DNA from 4 places in the Xenorhabdus sp. Sc-CR9 genome. Region 2 is predicted to be linked to each of the others. Evidence: predicted binding sites of a transcription regulator. Region 2 holds the regulator's gene; each other region holds the start of a gene.
What was found. The regulator Fur, encoded in region 2, represses iron uptake genes when iron is present. The targets are predictions, from matches to a motif close to ATAATAATGAGAACNACTATCAA.
Positions count from the first base shown of each region.

Region 1: a site for Fur is predicted at 2,118-2,140, ahead of exbB (tonB-system energizer ExbB). Genes of this name have one in related genera too.
Region 3: a site for Fur is predicted at 3,108-3,130, ahead of AACQ81_RS10260 (isochorismate synthase). Genes of this name have one in related genera too.
Region 4: a site for Fur is predicted at 5,290-5,312, ahead of feoA (ferrous iron transporter A). Genes of this name have one in related genera too.

Region 1 is NZ_CAWQTY010000199.1:18,566-22,299, forward strand. Features, by position in the region: gene exbD (TonB system transport protein ExbD) at 489-914, opposite strand; gene exbB (tonB-system energizer ExbB) at 921-1,937, opposite strand; gene metC (cystathionine beta-lyase) at 2,346-3,539, shown strand; partial or broken gene AACQ81_RS14835 (IS5/IS1182 family transposase) at 3,708-3,734, opposite strand, start outside.
Region 2 is NZ_CAWQTY010000011.1:53,938-63,606, forward strand. Features, by position in the region: gene AACQ81_RS00715 (DegT/DnrJ/EryC1/StrS family aminotransferase) at 1-1,221, shown strand, start outside; gene glnS (glutamine--tRNA ligase) at 1,372-3,039, shown strand; gene AACQ81_RS00725 (beta-N-acetylhexosaminidase) at 3,250-5,949, shown strand; gene fur (ferric iron uptake transcriptional regulator) at 6,057-6,506, opposite strand; gene fldA (flavodoxin FldA) at 6,683-7,216, opposite strand; gene ybfE (LexA regulated protein) at 7,392-7,682, opposite strand; gene AACQ81_RS00745 (GlxA family transcriptional regulator) at 7,891-8,913, opposite strand; gene AACQ81_RS00750 (type I secretion system permease/ATPase) at 9,021-9,669, opposite strand, start outside.
Region 3 is NZ_CAWQTY010000174.1:29,901-39,569, forward strand. Features, by position in the region: gene AACQ81_RS10245 (fimbrial biogenesis chaperone) at 1-24, opposite strand, end outside; gene AACQ81_RS10250 (hypothetical protein) at 175-327, shown strand; gene AACQ81_RS10255 (fimbrial protein) at 362-892, opposite strand; gene AACQ81_RS10260 (isochorismate synthase) at 1,696-3,051, opposite strand; gene AACQ81_RS10265 (hypothetical protein) at 3,203-3,331, opposite strand; gene pgaA (poly-beta-1,6 N-acetyl-D-glucosamine export porin PgaA) at 3,980-6,484, shown strand; gene pgaB (poly-beta-1,6-N-acetyl-D-glucosamine N-deacetylase PgaB) at 6,525-8,531, shown strand; partial or broken gene pgaC (poly-beta-1,6-N-acetyl-D-glucosamine synthase) at 8,524-9,591, shown strand.
Region 4 is NZ_CAWQTY010000222.1:52,760-62,428, reverse strand. Features, by position in the region: gene ompR (osmolarity response regulator transcription factor OmpR) at 1-641, opposite strand, end outside; gene greB (transcription elongation factor GreB) at 823-1,305, opposite strand; gene AACQ81_RS17830 (Tex family protein) at 1,557-3,905, shown strand; gene AACQ81_RS17825 (pyridoxamine 5'-phosphate oxidase family protein) at 4,419-4,946, shown strand; gene feoA (ferrous iron transporter A) at 5,342-5,569, shown strand; gene feoB (Fe(2+) transporter permease subunit FeoB) at 5,682-7,991, shown strand; gene AACQ81_RS17810 (FeoC-like transcriptional regulator) at 8,009-8,248, shown strand; gene AACQ81_RS17805 (OsmC family protein) at 8,694-9,137, shown strand; gene bioH (pimeloyl-ACP methyl ester esterase BioH) at 9,204-9,669, opposite strand, start outside.

The DNA of each region.
Region 1 (3,734 bases), on a different contig from region 2:
AAAATATGAATAATTACATTGCTGTTGGCATAAATGATAATTAATTGTCTATAAATGAACTTTAATTTAATTATATTATTTTTTTTATTTTTATTATTAACGTATATCGACACAAGTGAAATTAAATTTACTTTTAGCTTGTTAATTTTATAGTAAGAATCACTTTTAATTTCACCATTAATATTTATTGTAAAAATAACATATTTATTCAACGTAAATGATAAAAACATATTATTATAGGTATTTTTATCTTTAAATTTGTTGTTTTTCTGATTTTGATGTGATTTTTAAATTTATTAACCATATTATTTATAAGATGGTTTATATTAATTATATCCAATGAATATTGAGAAAAAAGTTTTGCGAATGGGTATATAACTCATGAAAGACAGGAAATTTAGGATATCAAACTGCCCGATTTAGCTATTCGGGCAATTTGATTTATCAGATAATCAACTCAGTAACTAATGAGAAGATAATTAATATCGTTATTGAGCGGCAACAGCTTCCATTCCTACCAATCCAATTTTGAGGTAACCCGCTTTACGCAGGGAGTCCATCACACTCATCAAAGTTTCATAATCCACGGTTTTATCTGCCTGAAAGAAGATTGTGGTGTCTTTGTTGGATTGTGTAGTTTGATCCAATACTGAAGATAAGCTATCGCGATCAATCTGCTTATCACCGACATAAAGCTGATGATCCGCTTTCACAGTCAGGAATACGGGTTTTTCTGGTCTTGGTTGTGGTTTAGCTGATGATGCAGGCAAATCGACTTTAATATCTACCGTTGCCAGAGGTGCCGCTACCATGAAAATAATCAGCAGCACCAACATCACGTCAATAAATGGCGTGACGTTAATTTCATGCAGTTCACCACTATCGTCCAAATCTTCATTAAGACGCATTGCCATAATTTCTTACCTTGCTTCTGTTTTTTCAGCTTTACTGTCAGCCAGATCAAGATCACGCCCCAGCAACAAGATTGCCTGAGCAGCCATGTCTCCCACTTGCCCACGGTATGATGAAATGACTCGGGCAAAGATGTTGTAAATCACTACCGCAGGGATTGCAGCCACCAAGCCCAGAGCTGTTGCCAGCAATGCTTCTGCAATACCCGGTGCAACTACAGCCAGATTTGTGGTTTGTGAATGTGCGATACCAATAAAGCTGTTCATGATCCCCCAAACTGTCCCGAACAGGCCCACAAATGGAGAAATTGCACCGATGGTTGCCAGATAGCCATTACCACGTCCCATATGGCGGCTAATGGTAGCAACTGCGCGCTCCATACGAAATGAAGTACGTTCTTTGATGCCTTCCTTATCAGTACTTTCAGCAGACAGGACACGTTCTGACTGTGCTTCATTCAACAGCAGGCGGCTGATGCTCTGCTTGCCAAAATCTGTGGCAATTTTTGTTGCCGCATCCAAATTAGCGACATCAGCCAAGGCCAGTTGTTCTTTGCGCAAACGGCGGCGAGCCATTGACAATTCAATTCCTTTGGAGAAAAACAGCGCCCATGTGATGATAGAAGCAATCACCAAGCCTACCATGACGCTTTTTACTACTGCGTCCGCATTCTGGTACATACCCCAAACAGACAAATCTGTTGCAAAACCACTGGACGTGTTTTCAATCTGTGGAATGACAGTTTCGGTTACTGTGGTTTCGGCCGTCACACTTTCGGCCGCGTTACCTTCTGCCCCGTTACTTTCTGCCGCATTACCCTCTACAGTTTGTGTGCCTGTGCCTGTGCTTGGTGGTACATCCGTTTTCTGATCGTTAGCGGACGATTGCGCAGTTGCCGGAGCGGCTACCTGAGCAGCAGCAACCTGATTTTCTGGCGCAGCCGCCGCTGTTGACGGTGCCGTATCAGCCCATGCTGAACTTGTTAATCCGAGTGCCAATAGAATAGAAGCTGTCAAATTACGCATCAGTTAGCCTTACTCTCTTTCTTATAGATTCTGTTACTTAGCAATGAATAGCGTTTACTCATCTTGCTAATCCTAATATGACCTGAGCCATGCCTCTTACCACAGTGCTTGTTACCCACTGTGCTTCTTAACCGTTTTAGGGGAAAAGTCCGCCGCAAATGATATCAGACATTGAGCGATTTGATAGTAATTATCATTACTATTTAATGAAAAAGTTCCAATTAACGTTATACTTTCGCTAGTCTCTTCTGGTTTCCCTTCAACAGAACACCGTGAATTTTCCTCAAGTTGCCCGAATCTCTTTGGCAAATCTGTCTCAAATCTTTTAACTTGCTAATCATTTACTTGAACAAGTTTTATTTAGTCTCCGGGCAGTAAACAAAAAAATCAATTAAGGGGTGGAATGCCATGACTGAAAAAAAACTGGAAACCTTATTGGTCAATGCAGGAAGAGAAAAGAAATATACGCAAGGTGCCGTTAATACCATAATTCAACGTACATCATCTGTCATTTTCGATACCGTTGAAGATATGCATCATGCTTTGAATAACCACCATAAAAATACATTAGTCTATGGTCGCCGTGGAACAATGACGCATTTTGCCTTTCGGGATGCGATGACCGAGCTTGAAGGCGGCGCGGGTTGCGCACTTTATCCTTCCGGTACGGCCGCCATCACTAATTCTATCCTGTCTTTCGTAAAGACAGGCGATCATGTTCTGGTAACAGGCAATGCATATGAGCCAACACAGCTTTTTTGCAATAAAGTTCTGCAAAAAATGGGAGTTTCCACTGATTATTTTGATCCGATGATCGGTGAAGATATCGCTTCGCTTATTAAGCCAAATACTACCGTGCTCTTTCTTGAATCACCCGGTTCACTGACAATGGAAGTACAAGATGTTCCCGCCATTGTACGAGCCGCCCGTCAGGTCAATCCTGAGATTGTTATTATGATTGATAATACATGGGCGGTCGGCATTCTGTTTAAAGCTCTGGAGTTTGGTGTCGATATTTCCATTCAATCTGCCACAAAATATATCATCGGTCACTCCGACGGAATGCTGGGAACAGCAGTTGCCAATGCGCGATGTTGGGAACAACTCAGAGAGAGATCTTATCTGATGGGGCAAATTGCTGATCCGGATACCGTTTATATGGCAACCCGTGGATTACATACACTGGCTGCTCGCCTCAAGCAACATGAAGAAAACAGCATTAAAGTTGCCAAGTGGCTCGCACAACAGCCGGAAGTTGCTGAGGTGAATCACCCCGCCCTGCCTTCTTGCCCGGGACATATTTACTTTAAGCGCGATTTCACCGGCGCTTGCGGGTTATTTTCTTTTTTCCTGAATACCCAGCTTACCCCTGAACAAGTTTCTGATTATCTGGATAACATGAAGCATTTCAAAATGGCGTATTCATGGGGAGGGTTTGAGTCATTGATTTTAGAAGTCCACCCCAAAGTGCTCAGAGCACTGCACCAGTATGATTTATCGAAAAAAACCGGCACGTTGATCCGCCTTCATATAGGACTGGAAAATCTGCAAGACTTGATTGATGATCTGGAAGCAGGTTTTGTTCGACTGAAAGGCCGTTAAATTTCAGACAAAGTGATTCACTAAAACCGTGGTTGTCTTTCTTTCTATTACAGACAACTGCGGTTTTCCATATGCTGAATCAAATCAATCCCCATCTCCTCATTTTGCGGTACACTGAGCTGGATCCATTTTGTTAACTAGAGCGTGTTGACCTTTGTTGTACATGTTTCAATCGACCCACATAGGGAGCCACAT
Region 2 (9,669 bases):
CCTCACTGGCCTTGCTTTGCAGAAAAAACGCTTAAAGATATTCAAGCTCCACTTTTGTCTGGACAAGTTAATTATTGGACTGGAAAGAAAGGCATGGAATTTGAAAATAAATTTGCCAGTTGGATTGGTGCAGAAATGGCAATTTCCTGTAACTCAGGAACTTCTGCCGTGAATATTGCAGTTGGTGCATTAAATATTGGCCCGGGCGATGAGGTGATAGTCCCTTCTTATACTTTTATTGCCACCTCTTTTGCAGTTTTACAATGTGGAGCCATTCCTGTTTTTTGTGATACGACAGAAGAGCACACTATTGATCCTGACAAAATCGAGTCGCTGATTACTTCTCGCACTAAAGCGATCATTGTTGTCCACCTTTATGGCGTGGTATGTGATATGGATCCTATTATGGCTATCGCACGCAAACATAATCTCAAAGTGATAGAAGATAGTGCGCAATGTTTGGGTGGAAAATATAAAGGACAATCAATCGGTACAATCGGTGATGTTGGAACTTTTAGCTTTTGTCAGTCAAAACATTTTACGACAGGCGGAGAAGGGGGCATGGTTGTCACCAATAATACGGAAATTGGTTGGGAATGCCGTGCCTATCGCGATCATGGCTTTGATGTAAGGAAAAAGTTCGATCTTCTCGCTTTGGAAGAGGTTTCATGGCATGTACATAACCGTATTGGTTATAACTATCGCATGACTGAAATTCAATCGATCATCGGGATTAATGAACTGGAACGATTTGATGATTGGAATATGAAAAATCGTCAGCAATATGCCAAGATTTACGATGAAAAATTAGCCGATATTGATTTGATTGATAGTTTGCCTTTAAATTCTGAGGACAGATGCAATGCTTACTGGTTATACCCGATAATTTTTGATCTGAGCAAATTAGATTGTACGGCTGAAGTTATTCTGAGTGACTTGAAAAAGATAGGTGTTCCTGCGTTTAAGATCCAGTGGCCGGAAGCTTATGGAGAAAAAGTATTCCGGGAATTGCGTGGTTTTGGTTCATCGAATTTCCCTTTCCATTCTACAGAATACACCTCACCGGAATCGGTCAATTACTGTGAAGTAGTGTGCGAAACAGCACGTTCTTTATTGCCCAGAACAATCAGCCTGTATTTGCATCCTAGCTGGAGTGAAGAACATATTGTTTATTGTGCGGAGCAATTGATTACTGTATTGAACAGTCACCGAGTTGGTTGATTTTGTAGCGGGAAGGGTTTTGGCTTCCCGCTTTTACACATTAACTTTCACCATTCCGCCATTTCCCACGAACAAAGTATTGTTTATCGGTTCAGCTTATTGGATTATAGAGGATTATGTTAAAGCGCTTTTTGCATTGAGGAAAAAACGATGAGTGAGGCAGATGCCCGTCCGACAAACTTTATTCGTCAGATTATTGACGAAGATCTGGCAACGGGTAAACATACATCCGTACATACCCGTTTCCCACCTGAACCCAACGGTTATCTGCATATCGGTCATGCTAAGTCGATCTGCCTGAATTTCGGCATCGCTCAAGACTATCAGGGACAATGCAACCTACGTTTTGATGATACAAACCCGGTTAAAGAAGATATCGAGTACGTTGAGTCGATTAAAACTGATGTTCAGTGGCTGGGTTTCCAGTGGAGCGGCAATATTCGTTACTCTTCTGACTATTTCGATACTCTGTATCAATACGCTATTGAGTTAATCAACAAAGGACTGGCGTATGTCGATGAATTGAGCGCCGACGAAATCCGTGAATATCGTGGGACTTTGAAACAACCGGGTAAAAACAGCCCGTATCGTGATCGTAGTGTGGAAGAAAATTTCGCCCTATTTGAAAAAATGCGAGCTGGTGAATTCGGAGAAGGTAAAGCGTGTCTGCGAGCCAAAATCGATATGGCATCTCCGTTCATCGTGATGCGCGATCCGGTAATCTATCGCATTAAATTTGCAGAGCACCATCAATCGGGCAATAAATGGTGTATCTACCCGATGTACGATTTCACGCACTGTATTTCTGATGCACTGGAAGAGATCACCCATTCCATTTGTACACTGGAATTCCAAGATAACCGTCGTCTGTATGACTGGGTATTGGATAACATCACGATCGATTGCCATCCGCGCCAGTACGAGTTTTCTCGCCTGAATCTGGAATATGCGGTGATGTCGAAGCGTAAACTGAACCAATTGGTGACAGAAAACATTGTTGATGGTTGGGATGATCCGCGTATGCCAACCATCTCTGGTTTGCGTCGCCGTGGCTATACTGCTGCATCTATCCGTGAATTCTGCCGCCGCATTGGTGTAACGAAGCAGGATAACAATGTTGAAATGGCTTCATTGGAATCTTGTATCCGTGATGACCTGAATGAAAATGCACCGCGCGCGATGGCGGTTCTTGACCCCGTTAAACTGGTGATTGAGAACATGCCGGAAGGTGAGGTGATCCTGACGATGCCTAACCATCCGAACAAACCGGAAATGGGTAGCCGTGAAGTTCCATTCAGCCGCGAACTTTATATTGACCGTGCGGATTTCCGTGAAGAAGCAAACCGTCAATATAAGCGTCTGGTGCTGGGGAAAGAAGTGCGTCTGCGTAATGCGTATGTGATTCAGGCTGAGCGTGTTGAAAAAGATGCAGAAGGCAACATTACAACTATTTATTGCCGATATGATGAACAGACCCTGAATAAAGATCCGGCTGATGGTCGTAAAGTCAAGGGAGTTATTCATTGGGTAAGCTCTTCACATGGTATACCAGCGGAATTTTATCTGTATGACCGCTTGTTCAGCGTACCAAACCCGGGTGCGGAAGATGACTTCCTGTCTACTATCAATTCAGAATCGCTGGTGATCCGTAAGGGCTTTGTGGAGCCTGGTTTGGCAAGCGCATTGCCGGAAAAAACCTACCAGTTTGAGCGTGAAGGTTACTTCTGTGCTGATAGCCGTCTCTCAAGTGCTGATCGTCTGGTGTTTAACCGCACGGTTGGTCTGCGTGATACTTGGGCAAAAATCTCACAGGGATAATACAGCTCAGGTTAACTCGCCTGTGACACTAAAAAAGCGTGATTATTTCCACGCTTTTTTTTATGTTTAAAAGCATTGTAATGAAAATTAACTCGTCCAGTTAAGATTAAAAGTTGCCTTATAGTCACATATTGTTTAGGGTTATTGCCTGTTCAGGTTTGTACAATATTTACCCAATGAAAAGAATAATAAATTCGGACGAGGTAATTTATGAAAACCGTTAAATTACGTACTTTGGCAGCACTCATCACGGTAGTTGGATTTATTGGAAGTTCTCATGCGGAAATGTCATCCTCAGCATCACTACGGATGTCACCACAACAAATAGTGGATTCACTGAGCCAGTTAAAAGTTAATTTTAAAATCATTGATAATCAGGCCGGATCACATGGCACAGATTGCGCCATACTTGGTGCGGATTCGGCTGCTTGTAATCGGGTTAATATCACCTTGATTAATGGTAATCAAGCGATCCATTCTGCTGATTGGGCGATCTATTTTCACAGCATTCGCCAGATCCTGAAACTCGATAATGACCAATACAAAATCACCCATATTACGGGGGATTTACATAAATTGGAGCCGTCAGAGAAATTCAATGGCATCAACGCGAATGAAAAGATTGTCCTGCCAATAATCGGAGAGTATTGGCAAATTTACAGTACAGATTTTATGCCTCGCTGGTATGCGACTTCCGGCGATGCCGTCCCTAAGATACTGGCGAATACTGATACAGAAGACATCAGTCAATATTTATCTGATCTGGAAGGTGAGTTGTGGAAACGTATCACGGAAGATCATAATACTCTGATGACACCTGAAAATCGTTTTGCGAAAAACCAATCGGTGGTAAAAGCGAGCGAGGGTAAACTGCGTGGACAGATTATTCCCACACCGAGAGAACTTTCCATTCATTCTCAGGATGTCGATTTATCCCGGGGTGTGAAATTAGAATTGGGCGGGGTGGGTGATAAATCTATTCAGGTGATCAGAGAACGTTTCAAATCCCATAATATTCCATTAGCGGATAACGGCTATCATATTGCGACTCAAATTAATGCAAACAAATTCACCGGTAACTGGCGAATAAAGGGCGCTTATTCGTTGGACATCACAACCAAAGGAGCACAGATAGTTGCATTTGATCAATCTGGTGTCTTTTATGGTCTGCAATCCCTGTTTTCCTTATTGCCCGCCAACGGCACACCTAAAATAGCCACATTGAGGGCAAAAGATGCGCCGAGATTTGAATACCGTGGAGTGTTCCTTGATGTAGGGCGCAATTTTCACAGCAAAAAAGCCGTTTTGCGTCTGCTCGATCAAATGGCTAACTACAAGTTGAACAAATTCCATTTCCACTTGAGTGATGATGAAGGTTGGCGTCTGGAAATTCCCGGTTTACCGGAACTGACAGAAGTTGGTAGCCAGCGCTGCCATGATTTAAGCGAGACTAAATGCGTATTGCCACAATTGGGATCTGGGCCGAATAACAATAACATGGGCAGTGGTTATTTCAGTCGTCAGGATTACATTGATATTCTGAACTACGCTAAAGCTCGCCAGATAGAAGTGATCCCGGAAATTGATATTCCGGCTCATGCCCGTGCCGCTGTTGTATCAATGGAAGCGCGTTATAAGAGGTTAATGGCACAGGGTAAAGAACAAGAAGCCAGTGAATATCGTTTGCTTGATCCGACCGATACCTCAAACACCACATCCGTACAGTTTTACGATCGCCGGAGTTACCTTAATCCGTGCATGGATTCCTCCAAGAAATTTATCGATAAGGTAATAAGCGAAATTGTTGCCATGCATAAAGAAGCCGGATTGCCGTTAAATACATGGCACTTTGGTGGGGATGAAGCAAAAAATATTCGTTTGGGCGCAGGGTATCAGGATAAAGACGGTCCAATTGTGCCGGGAAAAGGGATTATTAACAAAAAAATCGAAGACAAACCGTGGGCTAAATCCAAGGCTTGCCAGAAGATGATAGCGAAGGGTGTGATTAAAGATGTTGATGAACTCGCCAGCTACTTTGCCATTGAAGTCAGTAAGATCGTCAATACTCACGGTATTGACACAATGCAGGCATGGCAGGACGGCTTGAAGCACGCCAAATCAGCCAAAGACTTCGCCACTAAACATGTTGCGGTAAACTTCTGGGATACCCTCTACTGGGGGGGCTATGATTCGGTGAATGACTGGGCAAATAAAGGTTATCGGGTCGTTGTTTCCAATCCTGATTATGTCTATGTCGATATGCCATATGAAGTTAATCCGAAAGAGCGTGGTTACTATTGGGCAACTCGGTTTAATGATGAGGAGAAAATTTTCAGCTTTGCTCCGAATAACCTGCCACAAAATGCAGAAACATCGGTAGATCGCGACGGCAATAACTTCAATGCCCACAGCAATAAACGCTGGCAGGGTGCTTATGGAATGTCAGGGCAATTGTGGAGTGAAACAGTACGAACGGATGAACAGATGGAATATATGATTTATCCGCGTTTACTGCCGTTGGCGGAACGGGCATGGCATCGAGCGGGTTGGGAGTTGGATTATCAGCAGGGAAGAGAATTTAAAGGCAGAATAACGCGTTATGTCGATATGGCTGAGTTTCATCATGACTGGGTACGTTTTGCCAATCTGATAGGGCAGAATGAACTGGCTAAATTGGATAAGGCCAATGTTTCGTACCGTTTGCCTGTGCCGGGTGGCAGAATTGTTGGGGGAGTCTTCGAAGCCAATATTGCATTTCCGGGTGTTGTTATCCAATATTCATTGGATGATGGCAAAACATGGCAGGTTTACGATGACAGGCAGCGCCCTTATGTCACTGATAATGTGAAAATTCGCTCAGTCAGTACCGATGGGAAACGTTTTAGCCGGATAGAAGAAGTAAAATTTTAACGCATAAAGCGAACTGCCGATTAGCTTAGCTAATCGGCAATTGCTATTCAAACTAAATGAAATACCAAAAGCAAATTACATCATTACTTCTCTATTACATTTACTTTTTATGAATTTTCATCATGCAGAGCGCTATCTTTGCGACAATCACCAGCAGCACAGTGACCGTATAAATAAAGGCTATGGTTTGAAAGCTTAATTTTATAACGGTCAGCGATGATTTTCTGACGTTCTTCGATAAACTCGTCATTAAATTCAATGACTTTACCGCAATCAAGGCAAATCAGATGGTCATGGTGATGTTGCTGAGTGAGTTCAAAAACCGATTTACCACCTTCAAAATTGTGGCGAGTGACAATGCCGGCATCATCGAACTGGTTCAACACGCGATAGACAGTGGCGAGGCCAATCTCTTCACCGATATCAATCAGTTTTTTGTAGAGATCCTCCGCACTGACATGATGGCATTCTGGGTCCTGTAGCACTTCCAGAATTTTTAGTCGTGGAAGTGTTACTTTAAGTCCAGCATTTTTCAATGCTTTATTGTTGTCGGTCATGCGGATTCAGTCCTGTAACTTGAGTTAAGTGAAATTATGATACTTGGGTGTATCGTGAGGGAATCATAATTCTGTTTCACGTTGCTGATTATAGGCATGGATATTCAAAATGAAAACCATGCCAGACCTGATATCATGACACATTATGCAAGAATAATCCTGCGGGAAAGGGAAACTTATGCCCCCAAAATCTCTGATAGACTCATTTCGGTCTTGATTTTCTGCACCCAAGCTTCAACTCGTTCATCAGTCAATTCTGGCTGACGATCTTCATCAATGGCCAGACCGATAAAGTGATTGTCATCGGCCATGCCTTTAGAGGCTTCAAAGTGATATCCTTCGGTCGGCCAGTGGCCTACGATAATGGCGCCATTAGGCTCAATAATATCGCGAATGGTGCCCATAGCATCACAGAAATACTCTGCATAATCTTCCTGATCACCACAGCCGAACAGAGCAACAAGTTTTCCTTCAAAGTTGATCTCTTCCAATGTCGGGAAAAAATCATCCCAATCACATTGAGCTTCACCATAATACCAAGTTGGGATGCCAAGCAGCAGAATATCAAAGGATTCAATGTCTTCTTTGCTGCTTTTGGCAATATCGCGGACTTCAGCAACATCAGCACCGCCCAATTTTTCTTGGATCATCTTGGCGATGTTCTCTGTGTTGCCTGTATCGCTGCCGAAGAATATACCTATTATTGCCATAAAATGGGTTAACCTCTTGTTTTATATGTGCATTAAGCCTATGCACATTGCGCTGAAATCAGCAGGAAAAATGTTAGTTTTAATAAAATGAAAAGCGTTATTTTGACCAAACATCCATGACAAATCTGTCAGATTTGTGTGGTGATAGCGTTTCATTGCTGTTGAGTAAAATCAGTTAATCGGCAAGGTGATTTTTTTCTGCCAGTTGAGCTAACAGCATCTGTTCAATCAGCTCACTGCGACTAATATTGCGCTGCTTTGCCAGATGATTCAGTGCATAGACAGCATCTTCGTTGAGCTTGAGTTCTACTCGACGCAGTCCTTTGACTTTATCCCGTCGCAACTGATTACGTTTATTGATCCTAAGCTGCTCATCTCTGGACAGCGGATTTGTTTTAGGTCGCCCTGGCCTGCGTTCATCTGCGAACAAATCCAGTGTGGTGCGATCAGTTTGTTCTTTTGCCATAAATTCAATTGATAAAGGGCGTGTACCAATAATATAGCGGGCAATAATACCTTAGCTGGACGCGTGTCGCTACTGGTTGATGGGGGAGATTGTTAGAATCAACATTTATGATGTAAGCATTCTTTGTATCATGCGGGTAAGAAAATCAAATCATTTATTAGTGTTGATAATTATTTGCAAAGTGCAAAATTAGTTGGCAGAAAAAAACTTAATGGTGATATTTCTGGCGATACTCTTTTGGTGTCAGCCCATTGTAACGTTTAAATAATTCCCTGAAATAACGGGTATCTTCATAACCCACTTCATGGCTGATCTCTTCAATGGTTTTTTGGGATTTTTCCAGCCAGCGTTTTGCCTGTGACAAACGGATCTGCTGGATATACTGGATTGGTGTTTTTCCTGTGGCGATTTTGAAGCGGCGTTTCATTTGCCGCTCACAAAGATGGATCTTATTGGCTAAATCAGTGACGGATAAAATTTCAGAAGGAAAAGCATGCATCCAGTCTTGCAGTTTGTGGATCAATACATCGTCATGTTGGCGATATGGCGTAAAATTGACGGAATCTGACGATAATTCGCTGTCATTTTCACCTAACAGAAATTTTGCACATTGATCTCTGGCATATTGTCCATAAATTAACTCCACAATATTCAACATACAACTGCCACCGCCGTAAGCGTTCGAGATACAAAAACGGTGATTGTCACGAATGACCTTTTTATCACTATAAAGCGGAATATGAGGAAATAACGTTTTGAATTCAGAGGCAAAATGAGGGTGAATGGTTGCACTTGCCTGCAATAATCCTGCTTTTGCCAGCATGAAAGTGCCTGAACATATTGAAACGATGGGAATGTGTTTTTCATCCATAGTCCTGAGCCATTCCATGATTTCCTTTGAACAATGCCGTGGTTCCCATTCAGGAAAACCCAATGAACCGATCAGAATGATATCGGGTTTCAGATCCTTTAAGTGGAGAGAATTGGGAAGGGGGGGGTAAAGAATACGGTGGGGAGAACTGTCGGTATCATTACGGAAGGAAGTATAATCAGCCACCATAAATAGACCATTGGTGTCATTTATTTGTGGGCTTGCAGGGGAAATAATGTTGACATGGGGAATAGCGCCGCCAATGGTGTTGGCGGCAATGGTCAGTATTTCAATCGGCATGGCAACCGATGTAACAGATGTGTGAGAAAAAACCAATGCAGTGATAGTGACTTGTTTCATATTGATATTCTCTTCCTTAAGAACATTTTGTTATATTAATTTCATAATGAAATTAATTCTAAGGGGAAATAAGCCTTATGTCTCCAATGAATTTTCCGTCTTGATAATCACTTAGTCTGCTGATGCCAAAGTTGAGCGTATAAACCGTCTTGCTGCACAAGGGCATCGTGTGAATCTGATTCAACAATTTTTCCCTGATCCAAAACGAAAATTTTATTGGCATGGCGAATGGTATTCAGCCGATGGGCAATACTGATCACTGTTCGGTTTCGGCATATTTCATCCATATTGCTCATGATGGCGGCTTCAGATTCATAATCCAGTGCAGAAGTGGCTTCATCAAGGATCAGGATCTTTGGGTTACTCAGCAATGCCCTTGCCAGTGCGATACGTTGGCGTTGCCCGCCAGAAAGGTTATTCCCTTTTTCACCAACAGGGTGGGCGAACTTATGGGGAAATGTACTGATGAAATCAGTCGCCCCTGCTAAGGCAGCTGCATGATAGACTTCTTCATCACTGGCATTGGGTTTGCATAAGCGAATATTGTCCGCGATGCTGCCGGAAAATAGAATGCTTTCCTGTAAGACAACACTCATGTTGCGTCGCAGCGATACAGGATCAGCAATCGCCAAATCCATTCCATCCACCAAAACCTGACCATGTTGTGGCACATATAGGCGCTGTAATAATCGGGTCAGAGTACTTTTGCCTGAACCTGACGGCCCTGTAATGCCGATAAATCCTCCGGCCTCAATT
Region 3 (9,669 bases), on a different contig from region 2:
CACACGATAATACGACACTGTCATTTCTCCGCCAATCATGATTATTTATATTCAATTAAATAACCTAAGCGTCCTTGCCAGGTTTTATACTCTTCATCTTTCAATCTATACCTGTCGTCTTTCAAGTTGCAGCTTTGTTGGCTGCGCTCACTCACCCCGGCCACATAGTTATCTATGCTCCAGGGGATTAATGAAAGGCTCCTGCCTTTCACCGATGGCCAGCCTTTGGCTGGGCAAATTCGTTCCCGACGAATTTGTCATTCCCTTGCCGTTGCGCTGCATCTTGAAATCCAATGGGTATACAGTTTTTACTATACTGCAACTTAAAATATATTAGTGTGGTATAAAAAATGTCGGAATGTTAATTATAAACTACGGTAAAATTAGTGACTGCATTAGCAGCGCCGGGACTCACCTTATCTTTTGTGGCAACATACTTAGCAACAAATCTTAATTCTTGATCAGCACTTCCATTAAATGAGCTATATTCAGAAGCCCCTGCTACCGGAATACGGGTATTAGTATCTGCTTCATAAATACCAATAGCAACGCCAGCAGCGGAATTATTATCTTTAGACAGCGACAAGAGATCTCTATTATAGCTATCACCAGGTCCGTCAAATTTGATAGAAATACTTTTTTCTTTCATCTCTGTCGGACAATCAATCAATTTGATATGAAATTTTGTTGGTGCAGCCGTATCATTTACATGCTTAAATGCATCTGCACTAATAACTCCCATATTAACAATTTGATCAACAGAGTCGCTATGAACCTTACAAGCATTCTGTATTACTTCTCCCGTAAATTTAACCACCCCATCCCCAGCATTTGCTGTTGCAGCAAATAAAGAAGATATAAATAAAGAAGGAATAAACAGCTTAGATTTCATTAAATTAAACCCCATTAGTCAATATACAAAAATATTCCTTCGGCTGAATTACAGACGATAAGGAAATAAGTTCACTTGTTTGATAGACCGTTTCAGCACTACACTCGCGCATCTACAGTGGTTGTCTTTTCATCTAAATAAAGCAAGCTTACGTCCCCGCTATGTGGCCTATAGTGGGGTCGGTCGCAAATTTCAGATAAGACAAAATAATAATAGCGACCATCTCATATAAATCAATATAATGATCCAATTAATTTATATATTTAGAATTTTATTCTGCAATATTCCTATATGTTTACTAAATGACATTATGTATAGGTGAAATCAATAGACATCGTGCTAAAAATTAAGAAATTATAAAAATAATATATAATTAGCAAACTAATGATTATTATCATTCCATAAATATTGACTATGATTTTCTTTAACGTGAGTGATAATTTATTATTTTTATATTATCAATGTGATGCAAATCTATTTTATATCCATTTATCATTTTAATTCAATTAGATATAATTAAATGAAGTAATTCTGTAAGAATAATTTAACAGCTCTCTAGATTAAAAATCTATCAATTAGTCTTTTGATGAGAATAAAATATACAAGTTTATATTATCCATTATAAATTAAATTTATAGTGATAATAACCATAGATAAATAATTTATGCTGATTTTATACCTGATGAATTTCAAGATGCAGTACAGTGACAAAGGAGCTAATCCCCGGAAACATAGCAAACTATGTGACTAGGGTAAGTGAGCGTAACCAACAAAACGACAACTTTAAAACGAAGAGAGATGATTCATTCACCAACTCTACTAACCAGTAATGTACGCAATCCCGCAACCTTATTTTCTATTTCAATCCATTCTTGTTCTGGATCTGAACCCGCAACAATTCCTGCTCCTGCATACAACGACAGCAAATTGTCATGAATATGTGCGCAACGCAACGAAACTGCAAACTCACTTTGCTTCAAACATAAGTAACCCGCAGATCCAGCATACCAATCACGATTGAAAGGTTCATTTTCTGCCAAAAATTGTCGTGCCGCCTCACGAGGTAAACCCGCAACCGCAGCCGTTGGCTGTAAACGACGCAAACAATCACTATCACATACCTGATTCAATACCCCGCTAATATGCCTGCGCAAATGCTGAACTTTTCTCAAACGAATCACATCAGGTAAAGCAATATCCACCGAAGTCACCCCACCTTGCAAACGCTGACAAATATCATCGACAACAATCAGGTTTTCATGCTGATTTTTTTTATCTCCCAACAGCCATTGCGCCAATTCAGTCGCTTTCTGATCATCTTCAGAATTTGCAACTGTGCCAGCCAATGCTTCAGTATAAAATTGCAATTGATTTCGGTAATAAAGCCGCTCTGGTGTCGAAGCAAGAAACGCATGGTTAGGATTAAACACAAGCATAAAGTGATAACAGCGGTGGTTTACTCCACGGCTGACTGCCATGAACTGCGCTGCCCGCAAAGGAGAGTTGAGCGTTAGTTCCGTTTTTCGCGCGATGACAACCTTTTCCATTTTATTTTGAGTAATCGCATCCAACGCCTGTCTAAGCAAAATATTCCATTGCCCATATTCAGGCATATGCTTTGCCTCTAACACGGCTGTCTGTAACGGGTAAAAAGGCTGATGAGGGAGAAGCTGACGAAGAAACTGACAGGCATTTTCAATATCCGATTTTCCGTCAATATTGATATATAAACGATTTTCACTCTGATGATGGCGCAATTCTAATCTCGGCAGAAATAGATAACTTTCTTTGTCAGCGGTGTCTTCCTGTTTATCCTGCTCTGAGTTTTTATCATAAAAATAGTGAAAATCTACTTTATCCCACGCATTCAACCCCCACAGGCGTATTTGTGGGAATTGACTATGCCTCTGTAGAAACGTCTCAGCTTCGGCAATATTGCTAAATTGACGGATTTGCCCACAAGCGACAACCTCTTCATGACCATCTCTATGCAGCCAGTAAAATTGTGGGTAATGGGGCTGGACAGATAACCATTCCAGCCAATGGATACCATCGCCAGTTGGTAATACGAAAGAGAACGATTGGATGCCAAGTTCGCTAACATTTTCGGTACTAAGAAATTCGCATACATCAGCGATGATATTGGCAATTTGATTCACATCTTTCCCCATTAACAATGTGATAAAAAACTGAATTATACGAATGCCAAAAAATTATGAAAGTACTTATCATTTATAAGGTTTATGTTAGCCCTCAATACTCCCGCAAGCTGCAACTTGAAAGACGGCGGGATCACTCATTAAACAGCGTCTATACCCATTGGATTTCAAGATGCAGCGCGACGGCAAGGGAATGACAAATTCGTCGGGAACGAATTTGCCCAGCCAAAGGCTGGCCTCCGGTGAAAGGCAGGAGCCTTTCATTAATCCCCTGGAGCATAGATAACTATGTGACCGGGGTGAGTGAGCGCAGCCAACAAAGCGGCAACTTGAAAGACGACAGGTATATAAATACAGAATGTAATTTCACAATACAGTAATCACATGACGAATGAACCAGATTTAAAAATCAAAGCAAAACAAATAAATTTAATATTATTAATTTGTTTTAAATGGAAACTTCATCAAAAAGCAATATTCACTGGAGATAATAAAAACCAGATAAGGGCATGGATAAGCAGATTAATAAAAACGCTTAATTAAGATTGCTATATAATGACAATAAAAAATATTCACACTTAGCCTGGGTGTTTTTATTGAAATCAGGTAAATTGTTGTTATTTATTTTTTCGATATTTCATAATTTACAATTAATAAAATATAACCGCATGATTTAAAGCAATTATTTTCAGTTAATTATGTCAATGTAATTCATTGAAATTATCACCAATAAATATAGTGATATACATTAACCAAATATGTCTCGTTATTTTCCGAAAATTCCCCATTGATATAAATTCACACAGTACGTATTATTCTGCCTCTTCTAAAATTAATAAATTAAAATTTTTCTTAATCTAAATTAAATATCGCTCCGTCTGGCTTTACTGCTTTTAAAACCAATAAGCAGTATAAAAAAGGGGGTACCGTGCCATATCTTTATTTCAGGCCGATAGACTATCACAGATATCGGTATAAACTGTTATCGTTATTTATATCACTAGGTTGTTTAATAACAACAGAAGTCGCACAAGCAGATTATGATGCATTAATTCAACAAGCCAGAAGTGGTAATACTGATCCCATGCTTGAATATATTCGTCAGGAAGAAAAACAGTACTATCTTTCTTCTTCACAAATTGCCGATTGGTTGCAAGTGGCGGGCTGGGCTGGACATAACGATGAAATCATTTCCCTTTGGCAACGTTATCGTACAATGGCTATCCCAGCCAGAGGGATCACAGCGGTTGCACGAGCTTATCGCAATAAGCGCCAATGGCCACAAGCAATTCAACTGTGGCGGACAGCCCTATCTTTCGAAAAACAAAACAGCGACATAAAAGCCGGCCTTATCATGACGCTGGCTGATGCCAAACAAGATAAAGAAGCCCGCTGCCTGGCGAAAAATTTACTGACACATCATCCCAACGCCACCAATTACCGTTTGATGGCTTATGTTGATCAAGCTGCCGGGCGCACGTGGGATGCCATGCAAATACTTTCTGCTGCCTATGAACGGTTTCCCAACAATACAGAAGTAATTCAAGCTTATCTGTTCAGCCTGAAAAATAATCGGGTCAGTGAGCCGGCATGGAACTTGGGGCAACAATACGCTGCACAATTAACCGACAACCTACTGCTGACAAAAGAACAATTACGCAGGTTAGAGACCGATGCCGCAGCAGAATTGGTCCGATTATCAATAATCCCCAATCGCAGTGAAAAAGAGCGGTTTGATATCGCAGACAGAGCACTTGCACGTTACGAAAATATGCTCACCCAATGGCGATCTTTGCCTGATGCCCGACAAGATTATCAGCGAGGGCGTGTAGATCGCCTTGGTGCCCTTCTTGCGCGCCATCGAATGCAGGACATAATCAATGAATATCAATCCTTGCAAACAGAAGGAGTAAATATACCGGAATATGCCCAGAAATGGGTGGCTTCAGCCTATCTGAACCTACGGCAACCCAATAAGGCAAGGGATATTTTGCGCTCTTTGAACTATCCCTATGGGCATAACCCATCGCCCGCTAAAACACCTTTACCTCATATTACGCCAGAAGATGATAGCGTCCTTTTCTATGCTGATGTGGAAAGCGAGCACCTGAATGAAGCCCGACAACTTGCCGCCGATATCAAGCAACGAAATGCTTATGTGGTTAATGTGTTTGGTTCCCCTATTCCTGTCCCTAATGATGACTGGCTACAAGGGCAACAATTTTTAGCTGAATCTGCACAATTGCATGAAGATCTTCCTGATGCCGAAAAGCGGTTTACTCACTTAGCCCGTACAGCTCCCGGTAATCAAAAATTACGCATTGATCTGGCCTCAATCTGGTTAAATCGCGGCTGGCCACATCGTGCGGAAAATGAGCTAAAACAAATTGAAGGACTCGATCCGCGCAATTTGTCACTGGAAATTCAACAGGGTTATACCGCCTTTGCTCTGCAAGAATGGCATCAAATGGATTTACTGGCCGATGATGTTATTACCCGCGTACCGGAAAATATGCCTGCTAAACGATTTAACCGCCTGCGCAATGTTCATCATATGTCAGAACTGCGCATCAGGGTCAGTCAGGGTATTCATTCCGGTAGCCCGAACAGCGGTAAACACAGCTCAGATATTGAGACTGTGCTTTATAGTCCGCCTATTGATGATAATTGGCGTCTCTTTGCCGGGGGTGCTTATAACCGTGGGCAATTCTCAGAAGGCAGGGGAATAAACCGCGATATGCGTAGTGGCATGGAGTGGCGTTCACGGGATTTTTGGTTAGAAGGAGAAGTATCCGCCCGTAACTATGGTAATGGTAATAAAATAGGCTTACGCATTACAGGATGGCATGACTTTAATGACCAATGGCGTTTGGGCGGCTCAGCTGAGCGCCTTGCCCGTAATACTCCCCTGCGCGCATTGAGTAATAATATCCACGCTGATGGTGGTCAAATTTACACTCGCTGGAGACACAGTGAACGCAGCCAGTGGACAGCTCGTTTTGCCTCTTCATTCTTCTCAGATGGCAATCATCGGTTTGAATATGGCATCAATGGCCAGCAACGCTTATATACCGCGCCTTACTTTAAGCTTGATACGGCGTTGGAACTGAGCACCTCTCAGAATAGCCGTCATCAAAATACACCTTATTTCAATCCTAAAAGTGATTTTACGCTTCTGTCCGCACTGGCAGCCGATCATATCATGTACCGACACTATCAAACCGTCTGGAGCCAGCAATTTGTGGCGGGAGTTGGGCAATACCGGCAGCAAGGCTATGGTAGTGGCTTGATCACATTGGTGGAATATGGTCAGCGCATTAAGTGGAATGACGTCATTGACGCAGGAGTGAGATTTACTCTGGATAAACGTCCTTATGACGGTAAACGAGAAAGTAATCTGCAAGCTGCTTTTGATTTAATCTATCGGTTCTAAAGGATCCTTTATGATAAACAATATCTTTCGCCATTGGTTAATGATATCAGCACTGCTGATTAGCCTGCTTATTCCCCAACTGCACATCATGGCATACGCAGAAAAACCGGAGTTCGTTCCACCAGCGCAACGCCCCCTTGCCATGAATGAACGCCCCTGGCCACAAAATGGTTATGTGGTTCTGGCGTATCATGATGTAGAAGATGACGGCGCTGATCAGCGTTTTATGTCAGTCCGTACCAGCGCTTTGAACGATCAATTTGCCTGGTTGCGTGAAAATGGCTATCAACCGGTTAGCGTTGATCAAATCCTTACTGCTCATCAAGGCGGAACTCCCTTGCCTCCCAAGGCAGTATTGCTGACATTCGATGATGGTTACAGCAGTTTTTACCATCGGGTCTTTCCTTTACTGAAAGCCTATAGTTGGCCGGCTGTTTTGGCTCCTGTCGGAGTTTGGGTTGATGCTCCAGCCGGAAAACCTGTCAATTTTGGTGGTTTGATGGTGCCACGGGAGCGTTTCACCACATGGGAACAGGTTACTGAGATGTCCCACTCTGGTTTAGTGGAAATAGGTTCCCATACTTATCAGCATCATTATGGTGCCATCGGTAATCCACAAGGAAATACAGAGCCTGCCGCCGCCATTCGCATTTACGATCCGAAAACAGGTCAGTATGAAAGTGATAAGGCGTTTCGCCAACGAATGGAAAAAGATATTGCCACTATCACTCAACGGATCATCTCCGCCACGGGTAGGCAGCCCCGGGTCTGGGTCTGGCCTTATGGCATGGATAACGGTATTACTCTGGATATAGCCAAACGTTATGGCTACAAGATGGCACTGACACTGGATAATGGATTAGCAAATGTTAACAATCTTGATAACGTTCCACGCATATTGCTTACCAATAATCCCTCACTGAAAGAATTCGCCGGACAGGTAATTCAAGTTCAGAATAAACACATCTTACGGATTGCCCATATTGATCTGGACTATGTTTACGATCCTGATCCCGGTCAGCAAGCCAGTAACCTCGACGAACTCGTACAGCGCATTGCCGATCTCCGCGTCAATACTGTTTTTCTGCAAACCTTCTCTGACCCCAAAGGTGATGGCAATGTACGGGAACTCTACTTCCCTAATCGCTGGTTACCGATGCGGGCTGATTTATTTAACCGAGTCTCTTGGCAACTGCAAAGTCGGTTGAATATTGATGTTTACGCTTGGATGCCAGTTTTGGCATTTGAACTGAATCCAGCATTTCCACGGGTAATGAGTTATGACGAAAATAGCAATAAGCTGTTTGTGAATCCAACACAATATCGACGCTTATCTCCCTATAACCCGGAAAATCGCCAACGTATCAAAGAGATTTATCAGGATCTGGCGGCTCACTCTATTTTTAAGGGCATCCTGTATCACGATGATGCCGTTATGTCGGACTTTGAAGATGCAGGTCCCGATGCCATTAAAGTCTATCAGGCCGCAGGCCTGCCTGCCTCTATTGCCGATATCCGTCAAAATCCCGAGTTATTTTCCCGTTGGACTCGTTTCAAAAGCAAATATTTAATTGATTTTATTAATGAATTAACTCAAGAGGTTAAATCTATACGGGGCTATCAAATCAAAACCGCACGCAATATTTTTGCCATGCCGATTTTAGAACCAGACAGCGAAGAATGGTTTGCCCAAAATCTGGATGATTTTCTTGCCAACTACGATTGGGTTGCCCCGATGGCAATGCCCTTGATGGAAAATGTGCCGTTATCAAAAAGCAATCAGTGGCTATCCCGTTTAGTCAAAATCATTGCGCAACGACCACAGGCATTGGACAAAACTGTTTTTGAACTCCAGGCCGTAGATTGGCACAAGCCAGAGGATAAAAGGGCAATTCCCGGACGCCAATTAGCAGAATGGATGCGTCAATTGCAGCTAAGCGGCGCTCAGAGTTTTGGTTATTACCCTGATGATTTTCTCAATAATCAACCAGAAATGAATGAGATCCGTCCCGTTCTTTCTCCAGAATGGTATCCACTTAATGATTGATCGTATTCTTGCTTTTATAGTGCTCTGCCTTGTATTGGGTATTCCCCTTGGCATCGCCATCGCTTTTACCGGCAAGGTCATGATGAATTTTGTCTTTTTCTGGCCGCTGTTCATGTCTGCTATTTGGATTTCAGGCGGGATCTATTTTTGGTTCTATCGGGAAAGGCACTGGAAGCTCATCGATTCAGAAGTTCCCCGCCTTCAAGGTGACCCTTTGATTTCAATTTTAATTCCTTGCTATAACGAAGGATTAAATGTTCGCGAGACATTACAGGCAGCCTTAAACCAGCATTATACCAATATTGAAGTCATCGCCATCAATGATGGCTCAACCGATAGTACCGCTGATGAACTCAATGCCATGGCTCAGCAGCACAAGGCGTTGAGAGTCATTCACTTGAAGCAGAATCAGGGAAAAGCCACCGCACTTCAGGCTGGTGCTGCCGCTGCCAACAGTGATTATCTGGTCTGCATTGATGGCGATGCTTTGCTGGATCGGGATGCCGCAGTCTGGTTGGTCAAGCCCATGATCGACCATCCCCGTGTGGGCGCAGTCACAGGTAATCCCCGCGTCCGAACACGATCGACTTTAATTGGACGCGTTCAGGTCGGAGAATTTTCCTCCATCATCGGTCTTATAAAACGTACCCAGCGGGTCTATGGCCAAGTATTTACCGTTTCTGGTGTCGTTGCCGCCTTTAACCGCAGAGCGCTTGCTCACGTCGGTTACTGGAGCAACGATATGATCACAGAAGATATTGATATTAGCTGGAAGCTTCAATTACATCATTGGTCTATTTTCTTCGAACCCCGCGCTATATGCTGGATCTTAATGCCTGAAACCCTGCGGGGCTTATGGAAGCAGCGGTTACGTTGGGCACAGGGCGGAGCTGAAGTGTTTCTGAAAAATCTGCGTCAACTGTGGTCATGGGAATATCGCCGTATGTGGGTATTATTCGCAGAATTCTGCTGCGCCGTTATCTGGTCATTTACCTTTGCCCTTTCCATCATTTTATTTCTCCTCGGAATGGTTATCACATTACCGGAAAACATCCGCATCTATACCAATCGCCATTGAAGATGCTTGATTTCTTATCCAAACCCGATCATGCTTGCAGCCATGAAAATTCATCTGACA
Region 4 (9,669 bases), on a different contig from region 2:
TCTTCAATCAGACGACGCAGACGGGAAACCTGTACATCAATGGAACGCTCCATCGCACCATACTCCCGCCCACGGGCCAGATTCATCAATTTATCCCGTGACAGTGGCTCACGTGGATGAGAAACCAAAACCTTCAGTACGGAAAACTCACCGCTGGTTAAAGACAATTGTTCATCTTGATGAAACATTTCACGTGTTCCGAGATCCAGTTTAAATTTTCCAAACTTGACCACCGCATCATCCGCTGTCGGCGCGCCCGGCAACTCATTAGTCTGACGACGCAGGACAGCACGCATACGTGCCAGCAATTCACGCGGGTTGAATGGCTTGGGCAGATAATCATCAGCCCCAATCTCAAGGCCAACAATCCGATCAACCTCTTCCCCTTTCGCGGATATCATGATGATCGGGATAGCGTTATTTTGACTTCTCAATCTTCGGCAGATAGACAAACCATCCTCACCCGGTAGCATTAAATCCAGAATAATCAATTGAATAGACTCTCTGGTCAATAAACGATTCATCTGCTCTGCATTCGCTGCACTACGGACTTGAAATCCCTGCTCAGATAAATAACGCTCCAGCAACGCCCTCAAGCGCATATCATCATCAACAACAAGGATCTTATAACTCTCTTGCATGTTTCAGCTCCCAAGATGCTCCATGCCTGCAATATCCATGGTTCTTACAGAAAACCCATATTCACCCGTATTCAATAGAGATAATCGAAGGTATTTTAAAGCCATTAGCGGGATTGGCAATAATTGCTTATGTTTTGGTTTTCTATCCTTGCCCTCCTGTTTATGACTCAATCATCCCGATTTATGCCAGAAGCTGGTAGTCAATTTGTAGTATCCAGTATGTTGCCATGCCACCGGGAGTCATCACTGTGACTTCATCGTCAACCTGTTTGCCGAGTAATCCCCTTGCCACGGGAGAATCAATGGAGATCCACTTCTTGGCAGGATCGAATTCATCCGAGCCTACCAGACGAAATATATGCTGTTCACCATCTTCGTTTTCAACTTTAACCCAAGCCCCAAAAAAGACTTTTCCTTCTTGCCGTGGATCAGGATCGACAATGTGCAATATATCCAATCGTTTGGACAAAAATCGCACACGACGGTCAATTTCCCTTAATCTTTTTTTCCCATAAATATATTCTGCATTTTCCGAACGATCACCCAATGCGGCGGCATCCGAAACAGCCTGAGTGACTTGAGGACGTTCAATTTTCCAAAGATATTTCAGTTCCTGATCAAGCGCATGCCAACCTTCTCGTGTAATGTAGTTACTCTTGGCCATGAAAAAACTCACTTGAGAAAAGATGATTAATGGCGGTGTACTATATCTCAACCCGTAAGATATTCGATGAATTCTGTCGCAACAGAATCGAAAAATCGCGCTAAACTGGAAATTATCGCTCTCAGCACGTATAAATGGAGCCAGTTTGAACCACGCCGATATTATTTCAGATGATATTTGAACCTATCTGGCACTGTCTGATGATGTCTTCGGATATCTACAGGCGCTAAGAAAGTTGAAGAAAACAGACCATGAATGAATCTTTAAGTCGAATCATTGCCGGTGAGCTACAGGCTCAGCCACAGCAAGTCCAAGCCGCCATTACTCTTCTTGATGAAGGAAATACCGTTCCTTTTATTGCCCGTTACCGTAAAGAAGCTACCGGTGGTCTAGATGATACACAGCTTCGCCAGCTCGAAATCCGCCTCGGATATCTGCGCGAACTATCCAACCGCCGCCAGACTATTCTGAAATCCATTGAGGAGCAGGGACAATTAACAGTTGAGCTTGCGGAGGCCATTAATGCCACCCTAAGCAAAACTGAACTGGAAGACTTATATCTGCCTTATAAGCCTAAACGCCGTACTCGTGGGCAAACTGCCATTGAAGCCGGATTGGAGCCTCTGGCCGATCTGCTTTGGCAAGATCCGCAACAAGATCCGGAGCTGGCAGCCGCTGCCCATGTCGATGCCGACAAAGGCGTTGCCAATACCAAAGCAGCACTGGATGGCGCACGTTATATCCTGATGGAGCGCTTCGCCGAAGATGCTGCCCTGCTGGCGAAAGTACGCGAATACCTGTGGAAAAATGCCCACTTGGTGTCCAAACTTGTTGAAGGCAAAGAAGAAAAAGGCGCTAAGTTCAGCGATTACTTCGATCATCATGAAGCCATTTCCGCTGTTCCATCCCACCGTGCTCTTGCCATGTTCCGTGGACGCAACGAAGGGATTTTGCAACTGTCTCTGAATGCCGATCCTCAATTTGAGGAAGCGCCAAAAGAGAGCTATTGCGAGCAAATTATTACTGATCACCTCAACCTGCGCCTGAATAACGCTCCTGCTGACAGTTGGCGGAAAACAGTGGTGAGCTGGACATGGCGCATCAAAGTGCTGCTGCATCTGGAAACCGAGCTGATGGGCACACTGCGCGAGAAAGCCGAAGATGAGGCCATCAACGTATTTGCCCGTAACCTGCACGACCTGATGATGGCCGCACCTGCGGGTATGCGCGCAACAATGGGACTGGACCCGGGTTTGCGTACAGGGGTAAAAGTCGCTGTTGTTGACGCAACAGGTAAACTTATCGCTACCGATACCATCTACCCACATACCGGGCAAGAAAATAAAGCTGCTGCCAGTGTTGCAGCCCTGTGTACCAAACACCAAGTGGAACTGGTCGCTATCGGCAATGGCACCGCATCCCGTGAAACAGAGCGCTTCTTTGCCAACGTCCAGAAACAATATCCTGACGTCACAGCTCAGAAAGTAGTCGTCAGCGAAGCAGGGGCATCCGTTTATTCCGCTTCAGAATTGGCGGCACTAGAATTCCCTGATTTGGATGTCTCCCTGCGTGGTGCAGTTTCTATTGCCCGTCGCCTGCAAGACCCACTGGCAGAACTGGTGAAGATCGAACCAAAATCAATTGGTGTTGGTCAATACCAGCATGATGTCAGCCAGACCCAGCTTGCCAAAAAATTGGATACCGTGGTTGAGGACTGTGTAAACGGCGTCGGCGTTGACCTGAATACAGCATCCGTCGCCCTGCTGACTCGTGTTGCCGGCCTGACCCGTTCAGTTGCCCAAAATATCGTTAACTGGCGTGATGAAAACGGTCGCTTCAATAACCGTGAACAATTACTGAAAGTTAGTCGTCTGGGCCCGAAAGCCTTCCTGCAATGTGCAGGTTTCCTGCGTATCAGTCAGGGTGATAATCCACTGGATGCTTCAACCGTTCACCCTGAAGCCTATCCGGTGGTTGAGAAAATTCTGGCAATAATGGAGCAGACTCTGCCTGAACTGGTAGGTAACCCTGCGACCCTGCGTAATTTGAACGCACAGGATTTCACAACAGAAAAATTTGGTATCCCAACCGTCACCGACATTCTGAAAGAGCTGGAAAAACCGGGGCGCGATCCACGTCCTGAATTCAAGACAGCCACATTTACTGATGGCGTTGAGACAATGAATGATCTGCATACCGGCATGATTCTGGAAGGCACCGTCACCAACGTGACCAACTTCGGTGCATTCGTAGATATCGGTGTCCATCAGGACGGCTTGGTGCACATTTCTTCCCTGTCTGATCGCTTCATTGAAGATCCACATACTGTGGTCAAAACAGGCGATATCGTGAAAGTGAAAGTGATGGATGTTGACCTGAACCGCAAACGCATTGCATTAACCATGCGTCTTGATGAACAGCCCGGCGAAACATCGGCACGCCGTGGTAGCTCTCAAGGTGGTAATCATCAGGAACAGCGCAACGGTCGCAACGGGAATGGTAGAAACCGCCAGCAGACCTCCCGTTCTTCAGGTTCTGCTTCCATAACCAACAGAGTCATGAGTGATGCACTGGCTGCCGCCTTTGGCAAAAAGCGTTAATCTCAATATAATGACATCCTGAACTGGCTCACAGGGCCAGTTCAGGATGAAATAAAATAGGGTCTGTGCCCGATAGATCTCAAGAAACAGCGCTTATACCTGTCGTCTTTCAAGTTGCAGCTTTGTTGGCTGCGCTCACTCACCCCGGTCACATAGATAATCGTATATTTATAAAAACGGTGATTGGAGTGATTAACTAATTATGACATAAAGAAAACTTAAATTTCGTCAGAATTATCTTCAATAAAAACCATAATATTCATAATGATGAACCTATTTATTTATAACATTACAAATTTAAATGGGTTATAGCAGGTGCCTATTCTCACTAATACTTCGTATAATTCATTCCGCAATAAATTCCATGAAACCATAACTTATTGAATGTAATAAAACATTATCAACTGAAAAACCAATATGTTCTACATCCAATAAATTTCAAATTGCAGGTAATTCAATAGTCATTTGAAAAATAAAGGATATAAAGAACAACTTAACACTGTAGAGGAAAACATGAAAAAATACATCCAAAACAGTTTTGACTTACTCAGCAATATCCGTTTCTTTAATCTTTCCACTCATGATCCGGATGCAGACTCAGTCTGGTCATCAACGATATTTTATATTCCCAAATATAATCCATTGACGCTGATCTGGTATTCAAAACAAGAGACTCGACATTCACGGGAACTGTATAACAGTCCCCGTGTAAGCGGGACAATATACAGTAGCCAGGTTCTGCCTGATTCATCGTTGGATCTGGCTGGTTCTCAGTTCATTGGCTATGCCCGCCAAATTTCTGACGGGCAGTTACAGGAAACCTATGATTACTTCTTCCTGAAAACCTATCCCGATGAAAATATCAGGAAGAAAAAAGCCCGTCCTATCAGCGATTATCAAGGCAATGCACCCCGCCGTTTCTATGAGTTGGAAATTCAGGCCTGGTGGGTATACGATTCGGATGCTTGGAGCCAGAATCAAGATGATGATCGTGTTCAGGTGCCACTGAGCGAGTTGCTTTCATCTGCGAAAATTCAATGACAGATAAATCGCCAGTGAAAATAAAAAACCATTCAATAAATTAATGAAAAAATAAAAATCAACAAGCTCCGTTTATTATTCGGGGCTTGTTGCAGCAATAGATCCTCCCCCATACCCTGTTATCAATTCTAATTACTTATCCATAAAATGAATTTTCCGAAATTTATTAGACACTGAACATCGTCATTTATTTTCAAAAAATCACCATTAATTTGATTAATATCAATTTGTTTCATGTCAATTCAGTGATAAATAACTCGTATTGATATTGCCTATTATTATCATTAATAATCTTAATTAATAATCACCGCCATAATTTTTTCTTGTGAATTTCCCTTTATTGAGGATAATAATTCTTATAATCACTTCTCTTTTCAGTTTTAACGGAGAGTTATATGTCATTTATTCCAGAGCGCAGATATAAAATTCTGGGATTTTCTCCAGATATTAATCCGGCTTATCGACAAAAATTGTTGTCAATCGGTGTCCTGCCCGGAGCAACATTTAAAGTTATTCGCATCGCCCCGTTGGGCGACCCAATACAGGTCGAAACAACCAAATCTAATCTTGCTCTTCGTAAACAAGATTTAGAATTACTTATGTTAGATGAAGCTCTGGACTAGCGAGGCTCAGGGTAAAGTATAAACCGGGTTCAAAACAGCCCCGGCTTACTCACTTCTCTCATCTCACATAACCGGATACAGAAGTATCGCCTCCTGATAGGCAGAAAGTATGATGAAACAATTAACCATAGGTCTGATCGGTAACCCCAATGCCGGCAAAACAACGCTTTTTAATCAACTCACAGGCTCGCGACAACGGGTAGGGAACTGGGCCGGTGTCACGGTAGAACGCAAAACAGGCCACTTTACCACCCATGACCATCAAGTCGAACTTGTCGATCTCCCCGGAACCTATTCTCTCACAACAATTTCGGAACAGACCTCCATTGATGAACAGATTGCCTGCCACTACATTCTTAGTGGCGAAGCTGATATGTTAATCAATGTAGTTGATGCATCGAATCTAGAGCGAAACCTTTATCTTTCACTTCAATTGATTGAGCTGGGCGTTCCCTGCATCATTGCGCTGAATATGCTGGATATCGCCCAAAACCAGCACATCAATATTGATGTCGCGGCATTGGAGCAACGCCTTGGTTGCCCAGTTATACCACTGGTTTCTACCCGTGCCACAGGGATCGATGTACTAAAAAAAACCATCGATAATTATCCGCAAAAATCTAATCCGGTGCAGGTCAAATTTCCCGATGCATTATTGCAGGAGATCGCCCTCCTTTCCGACCAGATTGCAGACAAATTCAACCTACAGCAACGCCGCTGGCTCGCTTTGCAAATACTGGAAGGCGATATTTATGGTCTTGAAATTTCAGGACTGACTCCGGCAAATCAGGCTGAAAGCAAGATCCGGTTGCAACAACAGATTGCAGAACCAGACCTGATCATTGCGGGTGCCCGCTATGAAGCGATTAACGAAATTTGTTTGTCCGTCATTGATACCCGCACAGCGACACCAAACAAACTGACCCGAGTGTTAGACTCTGTAATACTGAATCGCTGGCTGGGTCTTCCCATCTTTCTGTTTATCATGTATCTGATGTTTGTACTTGCCATCAATATTGGAGGAGCCTTACAGCCCATCTTCGACGGAGCATCTTCCGCTATTTTCATTGATGGAATGCAATGGCTGGGCTATACACTTCATTTCCCGAATTGGTTGACCGTTTTCCTCGCCCAAGGCATCGGCGGGGGTATCAATACGATGCTGCCACTGGTTCCCCAAATTGGCATGATGTACCTGTTCCTCTCCTTCCTTGAAGACTCTGGCTATATGGCACGAGCAGCGTTTGTCATGGACAGGCTGATGCAGGCAATCGGGTTGCCGGGGAAATCTTTTGTGCCCTTAATCGTCGGCTTTGGCTGTAACGTTCCCGCCGTGATGGGTTCAAGAACTCTGGATGCCCCGCGCGAACGTTTGATTACCATCATGATGGCTCCGTTTATGTCCTGTGGTGCAAGGCTGGCTATCTTCGCAGTTTTTGCTGCGGCTTTCTTCGGAAAAAGCGGTGCGAGTATTGTGTTCTCACTGTATATGTTAGGAATTGTTGTCGCCATTCTGACCGGGCTTCTCCTCAAACATACCCTGATGCGTGGTGAAGCATCGCCATTTATCATGGAACTGCCGGTCTACCATGTGCCTCATGCCAAGACTTTGTTGCTCCAGACCTGGCAACGTCTGAAAGGCTTTGTGATACGTGCGGGTAAAGTCATTGTCGCAGCAAGTATGTTTATTGGTGCCCTGAACAGTTTCTCTTTCTCTGGTAAGACGGTGGATAATGTCAACGAATCAGCACTAGCCTCAGTGAGTAAAGTGATTACACCAGTATTGGAACCCATCGGTGTACATCCCGATAACTGGCAAGCAACCGTCGGGCTTGTAACTGGAGCAATGGCAAAAGAAGTGGTGGTTGGCACCCTGAACACCCTGTATACCGCAGAAAACATTACTAAACAGCCATTTAATCCGGAGGAATTCAACTTACTGGATCAATTGGAAGATTCCGTAGCGGAAACATGGGGCAGTCTGAAAGAGACCTTTACCCTGAGTGCACTTTCCAATCCGATTGAGGCCAGCAAAGGTGATGGAGATATGGATCGCAGTACCATGGGAACAATGAGTGCTAAGTTTGGCTCTGCCATCTCCGCTTATAGTTACCTGATTTTTGTACTGCTGTACGTCCCTTGTGTTTCCGTCATGGGAGCCATTGCCCGTGAAACCAGCCGTGGCTGGATGAATTTCTCCATTCTGTGGGGATTGAATGTTGCTTACTCACTGGCTGCGCTGTTTTATCAGATCACTATGTTTTCAGCGCATCCTGAAAAGAGCCTCATTACCATTTTGGCCGTGGTTTTATTTAACATTATGATCTTTATTGGCTTACGGCGTGCACGCCGTAAAGTCACCGTAAAGTTCAATAACACCGCAGGGCGTAGCTGCGAATGCTCAAACGACAGCTGCCACTAATTGTATAGGAGCCATGGATGATTAGTCTGCTGAAAATCAGAGATGCTGTTGTCCTCAGTGGGCGTACTGATGCAAGGTCATTGAGCCATCAGTTTTCAGCACCGCTGCCGATGGTGGAAGCCATGCTCAAGCAGCTTGTCATGATGGGTAAACTGGAGGAAGTGGACGCTTCCTCCTGCCTCAGCGGTGGCTGCAAGCACTGCCCGGAAACGCAGAAATGCGAAACTAAAGTGTACCAATTGGCAGTCAAAAATTAAGGTATTGCCTGCTTTTACCTGACGACCGGAGACACAACTCTGCCCGAATTTCCACAATTTCCACAATTTCCACAATAAAATTACTTTTTTTCTCCGATATTTTTCACTTAAACTCCCCCAAACCAGCATTAATGTGCCCATGCCGATAAATACATTGAAATACCTAATTGCGTCAGAAAAACTGTGATAAATGCTATAAATATTATATGTGCCTTATTTATTTTAATTTCTACATCAAATTCCTTATCATCAAAAAAATAACATGATTTACATTCAGACAATCAATGTAAATCATGAATTGGCTAAAAATACCTCATTCAATGTTAAACAAAAAATAGAACAATGAAGGTCAAATTTATTCATCACTCAAAAATTGAAAAATAAAAATCATTTTATTATTATCTGATGTGCTATTTATCAATATTAATAACCTGAGGATAGTAACATGCCTAAAGAGTTATTTACTGCAACAATAGAGTCAGTGGGCCGTCTCAAAATGAAATGTTCATCGCGGGATTTTACCTTTCACGTAGACGAGCCTAAAAGTCTGGGTGGCACTGATGAAGCGATGAATCCTGTAGAAGCATTACTTTCTGCTTTTGGTGCCTGCCAGTGTATTGTGGCAAAAAGTTTTGCCCGCAAGCATAAAATCAATTTGATCGATATTCAGGTCAAAATGGAAGGAGAACTGGATACCGATGGCTTTACTGGCAGAAATAAAAACGCCAAAATGGGCTTTTCCAAAATTACCTCAAAATTTTATATTAAGGCAGACAACACTGAACAGGAGATTCACGACTTTATTGATTTTGTCGAAAGCAACTGCCCTGTTCTCGATACCATCGTTAATATGCCAGAAATTGTAACTGAAATTTATACTGACAAATAAATTCGCTTATTACCCATAACAGTTTAAGGTTATGGGTAATTTAATCTTATAAATAATTACTCGCAATTATATTCTCATACTGGCAGTAAAATTTGTTAATACTTCGATAAACTCATCAGGATGAGAAATAAAAGGCGCATGGGCCGCATGACGCATAATCACGGAATGCGTATTCGGCCACTCACTATCAAGCCGTTCTGCAATTTTGCGTGGCACAAGGCCATCAAGATAGCCATAAAGACGCAAGAAAGGTAATTGAAGATACGATAATTCAGCCCTTAAATCATCAGTACGCAAAATTTCCAAACCCGCATTGAGTACCTCCACCGCCGGCATCGGCTGATTCAGTATCACTGATTTCAATATACGGGCATCCTGACGAGCACTCTCTGTTCCCAATGTCTGCAATGCCAGAAAACGTTCGACTGTTTTCTGGAAATCGGCGCTCAATTGATACTCAAAGGCACCCAATACTTCAGGTTTAATGCCCGGCCACTCTGCATCAGAGCTGAATTTTGGTGAAGATGCCACA